Regions from separate parts of the Anaerosinus massiliensis genome, predicted to be linked through region 1. Evidence: riboswitches for the same ligand, from Rfam matches in the RefSeq annotation. Region 1 holds a riboswitch; each other region holds the start of a gene.
What was found. A riboswitch is a leader RNA that binds a small molecule or an ion and turns the genes downstream of it on or off. The one in region 1 is predicted to bind glycine.

Region 1 (3,286 bases):
TTATTTAATAGTTTATCTGGATCACCGCCCGAAAAATCTAAAATACCGGATGCAATGATAAGGTCATATTCACCGCCGAGTTCATCTACATTAAAATCGCCGGCAATGACCTTGATAGATTCTGTGAGATTGTGTTGTTCAATCAGGGTTTGGGGCAATTTGGCTACACTGGGATGCTCGAATATCACCCCCTGGCATCCGGGAAACGCTGAAACAGTCTCTATTGCTAAAATACCGTTTCCGCCGCCAAGATCTAAAATTTTTTTTGGAGCACCGTCTTTGTATAGTTCGGAAAGTGCAGCAAGTAGTGCTTGTACGCGTCCTGTATACATTTCAGGAATACTGACGCGTGCTGATTCATAAAAGTCATAGACGTTTACGCCGCTATTGTCCGTAATGATTTGCGCATCTGCTCCGGTTTGTATTCGATCGTCTAGGTTGGCAAGCGACATCATTTTTTCTCGGAATAAAAGATGTTCACCGAGATAGAGCGGACTATTTTCATTCAGAAATTCGTTGCTTTCCTTCGTATTGCGGTATTTATTTTCATGCTTTTCCAGCAGACCAATGCAAGCTAAGGCGTTTAGATAGAAGGAAAGGTTGCGTTCGTTCAGGTTTGTCTTTTTTGCCAGTGAATTTGCTGTTTCTAAGTTCTCGAGTGCGGAGAAAATGCGAAGCCGAAGCGCAGATAAAAAAAGTTCTGTTGCACGCTTTTGATGCAGCATTTTGTAATAAATTTGCGGATTTCCTTGAGGATGTATCATTTTTTCACTCCTTTATTTTGTTCTATTTATGTATGCCAAGTATACAATGTGATTATTATGTATGTCAAGCATACATGGTGAAATTTTTCTTAAAAAGTAGATGGCGATGATTCGTATTGGAAAATATTTAATGATTGCTATTTAGAAAAATAGGTGTTAAAATACATATCGTATGTTATTAATTTCATATTGAACTTCGTATGAAGATAATGGGAGAGAGATTTTATAATCCGCCGAAGATGTTATGCTTTCAGGCAAAAGGACCGTTATTGGACGAAACTCTGGAGAGCCTCAATTGAGCACCGAAGGAGCAAGCTGATTTAATTTAAATTAGTGAATCTCTCAGGTAAAAGGACAGAGCAGACAAACTGTTTATTTTGAGGTCAAATTTTATATTTGACCTCTTTATGCATTTTTTGAGGCCAGATTTTTATATTTGGCCTCTTTCTGTATTTTTAGAGAAAGTTTTTAGTATTTTGTACGATCTGCTGATTGTGCAATGTGTTATCGTATAACGTTACAGAGTGAATGTACAGCTTGGACCTGGCACATACGGGGGAAATCGTAAGAATTGGAAAGGTGGAGTCGATATGTCGGAAAACCAAAATTTATCGAGAGGATTAAAAAATCGCCATGTGCAATTGTTGGCGATTGGTGGAGCAATCGGTACAGGATTGTTCTTAGGATCGGGCAGATCCATACACTTGGCGGGGCCCTCTATTTTATTTGCCTATATGATTACTGGTGTTATTTGTTTTTTTGTAATGCGGGCGCTTGGGGAATTATTGCTTTCTAATTTGAAGTATCATTCTTTTGTCGATTTTGTTCGTGAGTATATGGGAAATGGAGCGGCATTTATTACAGGATGGACCTATTGGTTTTGTTGGATTTCATTGGCGATGGCTGATGTAACTGCTGCCGGACTCTATATAGAGTATTGGTTTCCCAATATCGCACAGTGGGTTCCGAGTTTGATCATTCTCATGATTTTACTGATTATGAATCTTACGGCAGTAAAGTTATTCGGTGAGATGGAATTTTGGTTTGCTTTAATTAAAGTGGTAGCGATTATGTCATTGATTGTCATCGGGACATTTATGATTATCAAAGGATTTTCTACGGATGCAGGTGTATCCAGCTTTACAAATCTCTGGAGTTATGGCGGGTGGATTCCAAATGGAATCAGCGGATTTATTCTCTCTTTCCAAATGGTTGTATTTGCATTTACAGGGATTGAATTGGTCGGCTTAACTGCTGGTGAAACTGAAAATCCAGAACGTGTAATTCCAAAGGCAATCAACAATATACCAATTAGAATCATTATCTTTTATATCGGAGCACTTCTCGTTATTATGAGTATCTATCCATGGACTTCAATTAGTCCGGATAAGAGCCCATTTGTGCAGGTCTTTTCTGCAGTAGGAATCGCGGCAGCCGCAACGATTGTAAATTTCGTTGTATTAACTTCAGCTGCATCTGCTTGTAATAGTGGAATTTTCAGTACAGGTCGTTTAGTGTATTCTCTGTCGAAAGAAGACAATGCACCAGCGTCCATGAAAAAATTAACTGCGAACCAAGTCCCGGCAAATGCAACAATATTTTCAACAATTGTTGTTTTGATTGCGGTTATTTTGCAATATATTATGCCGGAAGGTGTGTTTGTACTCATTACGAGTATATCAACGTTTTGCTTCATTTTTATTTGGGGTATTATTACGGTTTGCCATCTAAAATATCGCAAGCAGAATCCTGAACTTGCCGCAAGAAGTAAATTCAAAATGCCGTTGTATCCACTCATGAATTATGTAATTTTAGCATTTTTTGCTTTCGTTTTAGTGACGTTAGCATTGAATGAAGAAACTCGTATTGCTTTGTTTGTAACGCCAGTCTGGTTTATCATGCTTGGGGTGATTTACAAGGTTTTTAAAGCAAGAGCGAAAGAGGAAGTTAAGACTAGTTTTATTACAAGATAATATAATAGCTTTGTTCAAAATTAGTATTGGCTTTAATTCATTTCAACCTGCTTGCGAGTAGGCTTGATATGGGCATAGCTAGCTTATTTTGTAGCGAAAATATGAATCGATAGGTGGTTAATAAAAAGTTAGATTCGTAAATTAAATTGGTAAAAATTTACTACAAAAACAAACATTTTTTATAGAGTCTCTTATTGTTAGTGTGCGTTTTTAGATATATACTATATTTATGCTTAAATGCTTCTTACAAAAAGTGTGGAAGCATTTATAATTTTATATCAGGAAAGAAAGAGACTGAATGAGAAAACTATTAATTTTTTGTATGGGAATTACCATTGGTATATTTGTTGCGGTCAATGTACTTGGTCTGATGATGGGCGAATTTATTTATCGCGAATTAACATCGCCGCATTTATATCAAAACTTATTTAATTTACAGGATAATTCTAAGAATATCGAAAAAATTGCCAATGCAGAAAAAAAGTATGAATGGGAAAAGGTCAGTTTGACTTCACCGCATGGTTATGCAATACGTGGTACGTATATTCC
Region 2 (3,286 bases), 490 kb from region 1:
TAGGTTAGCACTTTTAAGGTAAAAGCAAGTAGTGCTACTACCTTAATAAGTACCATGCCATCTATCTCAAGATCCAAATGGAACTTCATAAGGTTCACCTCCTTGTATTCAGTTTTAAGGACGTAGTTAGCGCTGCGTCCTTAATTATTATAATATAATATTGTTAATTTTTACAGCTCGGGCACCGAGCTGTTTTTTTATGAATGATTGACAGGGAAAGAATAAGTATGATTAAATGTTTAATAATATTTATTTTCCGTAAGAATTGAAAAACTGATTAGACGAGTGATAAAAATAAAGTATCTAATTTTTATCTAAGAGGAGTATAAGCGTGGAAAAACAAAGTCTTACTAAAATCTATATCATTTTATTACTAGTGCCCTTATTTTGGGGCGGGGCATTTGGTACCACAAAGCATGTTTTATCGGAGATCGCCCCGATGACGACATCCGCGCTCAGATTTATGCTTGCGGGTTTTCTTATGCTTGCATGGAGTGCTTGGCGCAAGGAGCTTGATTGGACTAGCATAAAAGAAAACTTTTTCAGTCTATTTGCCTTGGGGGCAACAGGTGTTTTTTCCTATAACTATTTTTTTGCTACGGGTCTGCAATATACATCAGCGATTACTGCGGCATTGATTATTGTCGTGAATCCTGTGTTTACCACATGCATTGCCAGTTTTTTTATGGGAGAGGCATGGAATTGGCGTACGTTAGTTGGAGCGGCAATATCGTTTATTGGTGTTTCCTTCGTCATTAGCAAAGGTGACTTGAGTATTTTGGTGGATATGTCGATTGGTACTGGTGAAGTATATTTATTTGGTTCGGTGGCAAGTTGGGTAATCTATACTTTGCTTGTAAAGAAAACTTCACGTACGATGGGAAATGGTGCAATGACTTCCGTATCAACCATGATGGGGGCTGTAATGTTGCTGTTGATTTCTATTGTAAAAGAAGATCAGTGGGGCAATGTCATGCATGTATCAAATCAAACGATGGTAGAGATTGTATATTTAGCTGTATGCAGTACAGTTTTTGCGTTCTTATTATTTAATTGGGGTGTGCAGCGTATTGGTGCGACGAAGGCAGCGGCTTATATTAACTTTACCCCGCTCAATGCGGCGTGGATTGCTGTCTTATTTTATGGAGAACAATTTTCAAGTTACCATTTGATTGGTATGGTGATAACGATTACGGGGGTATTAATTACTACGCGGAATAAAGTGCGACCCGTGGAATCTAATATGAAAGATATCGCTGTTTCGAAATCATAGAGGTCAAAATAAAAAATATTTATTTTATAAATACGTTATATTTGTAAATAAAAATTGTATACTTTAAACATAGGAAAATTCAATTGACATATATGGAACAACTTGTTAATATGAGCATAAGTATGAAAATTAAATAGACGATGGAATGATGGTTACAGGAGAGATCGTGAAATGCGACGCCGAAGGAGCAAGCGCTTTGTCAAACTCTCAGGCAAAAAGACCGTAACCGGACTGCACTCTGGAGAGAACGCTCACGTGATGAGCGTCACCGATGGGGAGCCTTTCTAGTTTAGGCAAAACTCTCAGGTACAACAGACAGAGACAAAGGTGGATTCGTCCGCCTTTGTCTCTGTCTTTATTTTTTACCCAACAATAAAAGATGGAGGAGAGGGATTATGACAGCATTACAAAAGACACCCTTATACGAGACTCATCTGGAACATGGCGGTAAAATCGTTGAATTTGGAGGTTGGCTGCTTCCCGTACAATATAGCGGGATCGTAGAAGAACATCGCGCTGTTAGAGAAAAGGCGGGACTATTTGATGTTTCCCATATGGGAGAGGTTCTTGTAAAAGGTAAGGACGCTTTAGTATTTTTGCAAAACGTAGTAACCAATGATGTAGCACGGCTTGTTTTGCATAAAATACTCTATACACCGATGTGTTATCAAGATGGTGGTATTGTGGATGATTTACTGATCTACAAACAGGCGGATGATGAATATTTATTGGTTATCAACGCCGCTAATATCGAGAAGGATTGGCAATGGCTGCTGGCAAACAAAGCGAATTTTGCTGTTGAGTTAACAAATTTATCCGCATGTACTGCACAATTAGCATTGCAAGGGCCTATGGCGCAAAAGATTTTGAGTGAATTAACAGATACGCCATTGGGAAGAATTGAATATTATTGGTTTTTACCAAAAGTCATAATTGCGGGGAAAGAAACGCTTGTATCAAGAACCGGGTATACAGGTGAGGATGGTTTCGAGATTTACTGCCAGAGTGAAGATGCCACTGCGCTGTGGGACGCGATTATGGACGCAGGAAAGCCTTATGGAATATTGCCGGCTGGATTAGGCGCGAGAGATACTTTGCGTTTCGAGGCTTGCCTGCCGTTATATGGACATGAATTATCCAAGGATATTTCACCGCTGGAAGCAGGCATTGGCATGTTTGTGAAATTAGATAAAGGTGCGTTTAACGGTAGAGATGCTTTGGCGGAGCAAAAGAAAGATGGCGTGAAACGCTGGATTGTTGGGGTTGTGATGAATGGTCGAGGCATTGCGCGGGCTGGATATCCGGTAATTGCTGAGGGCAGGTGTATTGGCACAGTTACGACAGGAAGCTATGCACCAACTATAGATAAGAATCTTGGTCTTGCTTTAGTAGATGTTGGATTTGCTAAGGTTGGTCAGCAATTTGATATAGAAATTCGCGGCAAGCATGTAGCTGCGCAGGTGATTCCTAAACCATTTTATAAAAGAGAGGGGAAATAAGGATGCATATTCCAGCAGAGCTAAAGTATTCCTGTGATCATGAATGGGTAAAAATTGAGGGGAATCGCGCAATTGTGGGCATTACCGATTATGCGCAGTCACAGCTTGGCGATGTCGTCTTTGTTGAAGTTCCGGAAGTTTATGTGGAGATTGCTGTTGGAGCGGGGTTTTCCGTCGTAGAATCCGTGAAAGCAGTATCTGATATCTATGCACCGTTGAGCGGTACGATCGTCGAGGTAAATGATGCGCTTGCTGATGCACCGGAGCTCATGAACGAGGATCCGTATGGTAAGGGCTGGCTGGCTGTAATTGAACTTGCCGATCAAAGCGAGTTAGACAATTTACTGAGCAGCGCAGCTTATGAAAAATTGCTGACGGAGGAAGATTAACATGGCTTGGAGCTATTTGCCTCATACTGATGAAGATCGCCATGCTATGCTTGCAGAAATCGGTGTGGAAGATACCGAAACATTATTTCGTGATATTCCGGAAACTTTACGATGTAAGCGTTCCT
Region 3 (3,286 bases), 2.0 Mb from region 1:
ATTTTGCTGAAATTTTTCGAGCGGGTATTCAATCGATTGAACGCGGGCAATATGAGGCGTCGAAAGCTTTGGGCATGACGTATGTGCAAACGATGCGTCGTATTATCATTCCACAGATGATCAAACGTGTTTTACCGCCGATCAGCAATGAAACGATTACACTCGTAAAAGATACATCGTTGATTTACATTTTAGCAATGAACGATTTGCTGCGCGTTGCCAGAACGATTGTGCAGCGTGAATTTGATATGACGCCATTTGTGATTGCGGGCGTATTTTATTTAATTATGACTTTTGTATTAACGTGGATTTTCAATAAATTAGAGGCACATTACGCAAAATATGATGAGTAAGGAAGGAGGGAAGGACATGCATGAAGCAATGATTGAATTAAAAGATATTCACAAAAGTTTTCATAAATTAGAAGTGCTGAAGGGGATTCATTTAGAAATTAAACGTGGTGAGGTCGTGGCGATCATTGGGCCTTCCGGTTCGGGGAAAAGTACATTGCTCCGTTGTTTGAATCGTTTAGAGACAATTGACAAAGGCTCCATTATCGTACAGGGGGAGACTTTGGTAGAAGATGTAGATGGCATATGTCAATATGCAAATGATTTAAAATCTCGTGCGATATGCGCAAAAATGGGAATGGTATTTCAGCATTTTAATTTATTTCCGCATATGACGGTGCTTGAAAATTTGATTGAAGCACCGATTTTAGTCAAGGGCATGAAGAGAGAAGAGATCGTACCGATTGCTGAGGAATTATTAAAAAAAGTTGGTTTGCTGGATAAAAAAGATTGTTATCCATCCAGATTATCCGGTGGTCAGAAACAACGTGTTGCGATCGCCAGGGCACTGGCGATGAATCCGGCAATTATGTTATTTGATGAACCGACCTCGGCACTCGATCCGGAACTTACAGGAGAGGTATTAAAAGCAATGCGAAGACTTGCTGAAGAGCATATGACAATGATTGTTGTAACACATGAAATGGCATTTGCTCGAGAAGTTGCACAGAAAGTAATTTTTATGGCGGACGGCGATATCATTGAGGCAGGAACGCCAGAAGAAATCTTTGTGCATCCTAAGCAAGAAAGAACAAAGGCATTTTTAAAAAATATGCTATAAATAGGTGCAGCGTGTTGATAAACTATGGACAGATAGGCAGCGGGTTGGCGATAAGCACTCATCTGCGTCGTTACAGCAAGGTACTGCTCGTCGACGTACAGAAGTACGACTCCTTCACATCCCCTTACTGTGCCTAGCATCTGAGCACTTCTCACCAACCGGCAACCTATCTTCGTACTAGTTTATAAGTGGTACGGATTTCGTTATTTTCTAAGTTATCAGCATAAATATATGATTTGCCTACAGTTTAAATGCAATGATCCAATTTTTGAGATCATTGCATTTTTCTTTGTGGATCAAATCTTTTTATGTTGATAGTATTGCAAAAAAATAAACATTGTTTTATAATAGTGTTCATTCGAGTGTTTCAGACAATTACATATGTATACCGGATGAAGTCTACGGAAGAGCGGCAATTTAGCCCACCGAAGGAGTAACACTCTCAGGTACTCAAAATTTTTGAGTAGAACCGTAAATGGACGGGACTCTGGAGAGTACCCTTAAATGGGTCGCCGAAGGTGAAAACAGACAGTGAAAATTGTTTGCAAATCTCTCAGGCAAAAGGACAGAGACAAATGGTAGCAATTAAGTATACAGGATGCATGTATTCTTTATTTCTTGTGCTATTATTTTGCCGTAAGTTTCTTAGTAAATACAGAGTCAAATCAAAACGATTTGACTCTTTTTATTTCTAAGGCGTGAACTACCCTTCTTTGTTTCAATTGCAAATGGATTGTTTCTGAAATGCAGGATAAAATGTTGGTTTGATTGGAAAAGAGGGGGCGTTTATTTATGAGAAACAAAAGTAAAAAAGCGGTATGGATGTGGATGATGGTGACGTTGCTGCTTATGAGCGTAATGTCTGGTTGCGGTGGCGGAGATTCTAATAAAATTAAAATCGGTTTATTAAATGAGATGACTGGCGGCGCTGCAACATTGGGGACATCATCTGCCAACGGGGCAAATTTGGCAATTAAGGAAGCCAATGCGAATGGCGGCGTTTTGGGCAAACAAATAGAATCTGTTGCGGCAGATAATAAATCTGAACCAGCAGAAGCTGCAAATGCTATGACAAAATTGATCAATCAGGATAAAGTGGTTGCGGTTACAGGTACATTCTCAAGTTCGAATGCAATCGCTGCTGCAAGTGTCGCTGAAGCTGCGAAAGTACCTTATCTTGCTTCCGGTGCGACCAATCCAAAAGTAACAGTGGATGAAAAAACCGGCAAAGTGAACGACTATGTTTTCCGCGTATGTTTTATTGATCCATTTCAAGGTACAGTTGCTGCGAATTTTGTTTTTGATCATTTAAAATTGAAAAAAGCGGTTATGTTGATTGATAATAGCAGTGATTATAGTAAAGGGCTTGGTGATTTCTTCAAAAAGGCTTACACGGCAAAAGGCGGAGAAATTTTAGGTGAAGAAGCTTATTTACAGAAAGATCAAGATTTTAAAACCATATTAACGAAGATAAAAAGCTTAAATGCAGAAGTTATCTATATCCCTGGCTATTATGAAGAGGTTGGGAAGATTGTAAAGCAGGCACGTGAGCTTGGGATTGAAGCGGTGATGATTGGCGGCGATGGTTGGGATTCTCCTAAACTAGCGGAGATTGCCGGAAATCGTGCACTGAATCAAACGTATTTTACAAATCATTATTCTGTAGATGCAGATGATGCTAAAGCAAAAGCGTTTGTTGAGGCTTATACCAAAGAATATGGTCAAAAACCAGATGCTTTGGCTGTACTTGGATATGATGCGGCACGTGTACTGATTGACGCGATGAAAAGAGCAAACAGTGCGGAACCGGAAAAAATTCGTGAAGCACTGGCTGCAACAACCAATTTCGATGCAATTAGTGGTGAAACGACAATCAATGCGACGCATGATGCGGTGAAAAGTGCAGTGATTATTGAAATGAAAGATGGAAAGCAAGTATTCAATACGAGTGTAAAGCCTTAAAGGCATGTTGCATGCTCCTGTGTATTTTCATACAGGTATAATGTACGTTGTATACATCATCTATTTTACAAAAAAGTATTGCATAAGAAAAAAACATCGATTATAATAACATTATTCTAAGAGATAGATAATCAAATAAGAACAGCAGGATTATTTTCGACATCGAAAATAGCAATGAAAGCTATTCAGAGTC

Region 2: linked by a shared signal. The riboswitch ahead of gcvT (glycine cleavage system aminomethyltransferase GcvT) and the one ahead of BN6559_RS14925 (amino acid permease) in region 1 are both predicted to bind glycine.
Region 3: linked by a shared signal. The riboswitch ahead of BN6559_RS05885 (ABC transporter substrate-binding protein) and the one ahead of BN6559_RS14925 (amino acid permease) in region 1 are both predicted to bind glycine.

The regions. Positions count from the first base shown of each region.
Region 1 is NZ_LT575483.1:3,115,666-3,118,951, forward strand. It holds gene BN6559_RS14920 (methyltransferase) at 1-764, opposite strand, end outside; glycine riboswitch at 965-1,040, shown strand; glycine riboswitch at 1,044-1,124, shown strand; gene BN6559_RS14925 (amino acid permease) at 1,355-2,737, shown strand; gene BN6559_RS14930 (alpha/beta hydrolase) at 3,036-3,286, shown strand, end outside.
Region 2 is NZ_LT575483.1:2,623,684-2,626,969, forward strand. It holds gene BN6559_RS12645 (DMT family transporter) at 332-1,273, shown strand; glycine riboswitch at 1,419-1,506, shown strand; gene gcvT (glycine cleavage system aminomethyltransferase GcvT) at 1,669-2,772, shown strand; gene gcvH (glycine cleavage system protein GcvH) at 2,775-3,161, shown strand; gene gcvPA (aminomethyl-transferring glycine dehydrogenase subunit GcvPA) at 3,163-3,286, shown strand, end outside.
Region 3 is NZ_LT575483.1:1,162,012-1,165,297, reverse strand. It holds gene BN6559_RS05895 (amino acid ABC transporter permease) at 1-353, shown strand, start outside; gene BN6559_RS05890 (amino acid ABC transporter ATP-binding protein) at 370-1,131, shown strand; glycine riboswitch at 1,609-1,710, shown strand; gene BN6559_RS05885 (ABC transporter substrate-binding protein) at 1,924-3,093, shown strand.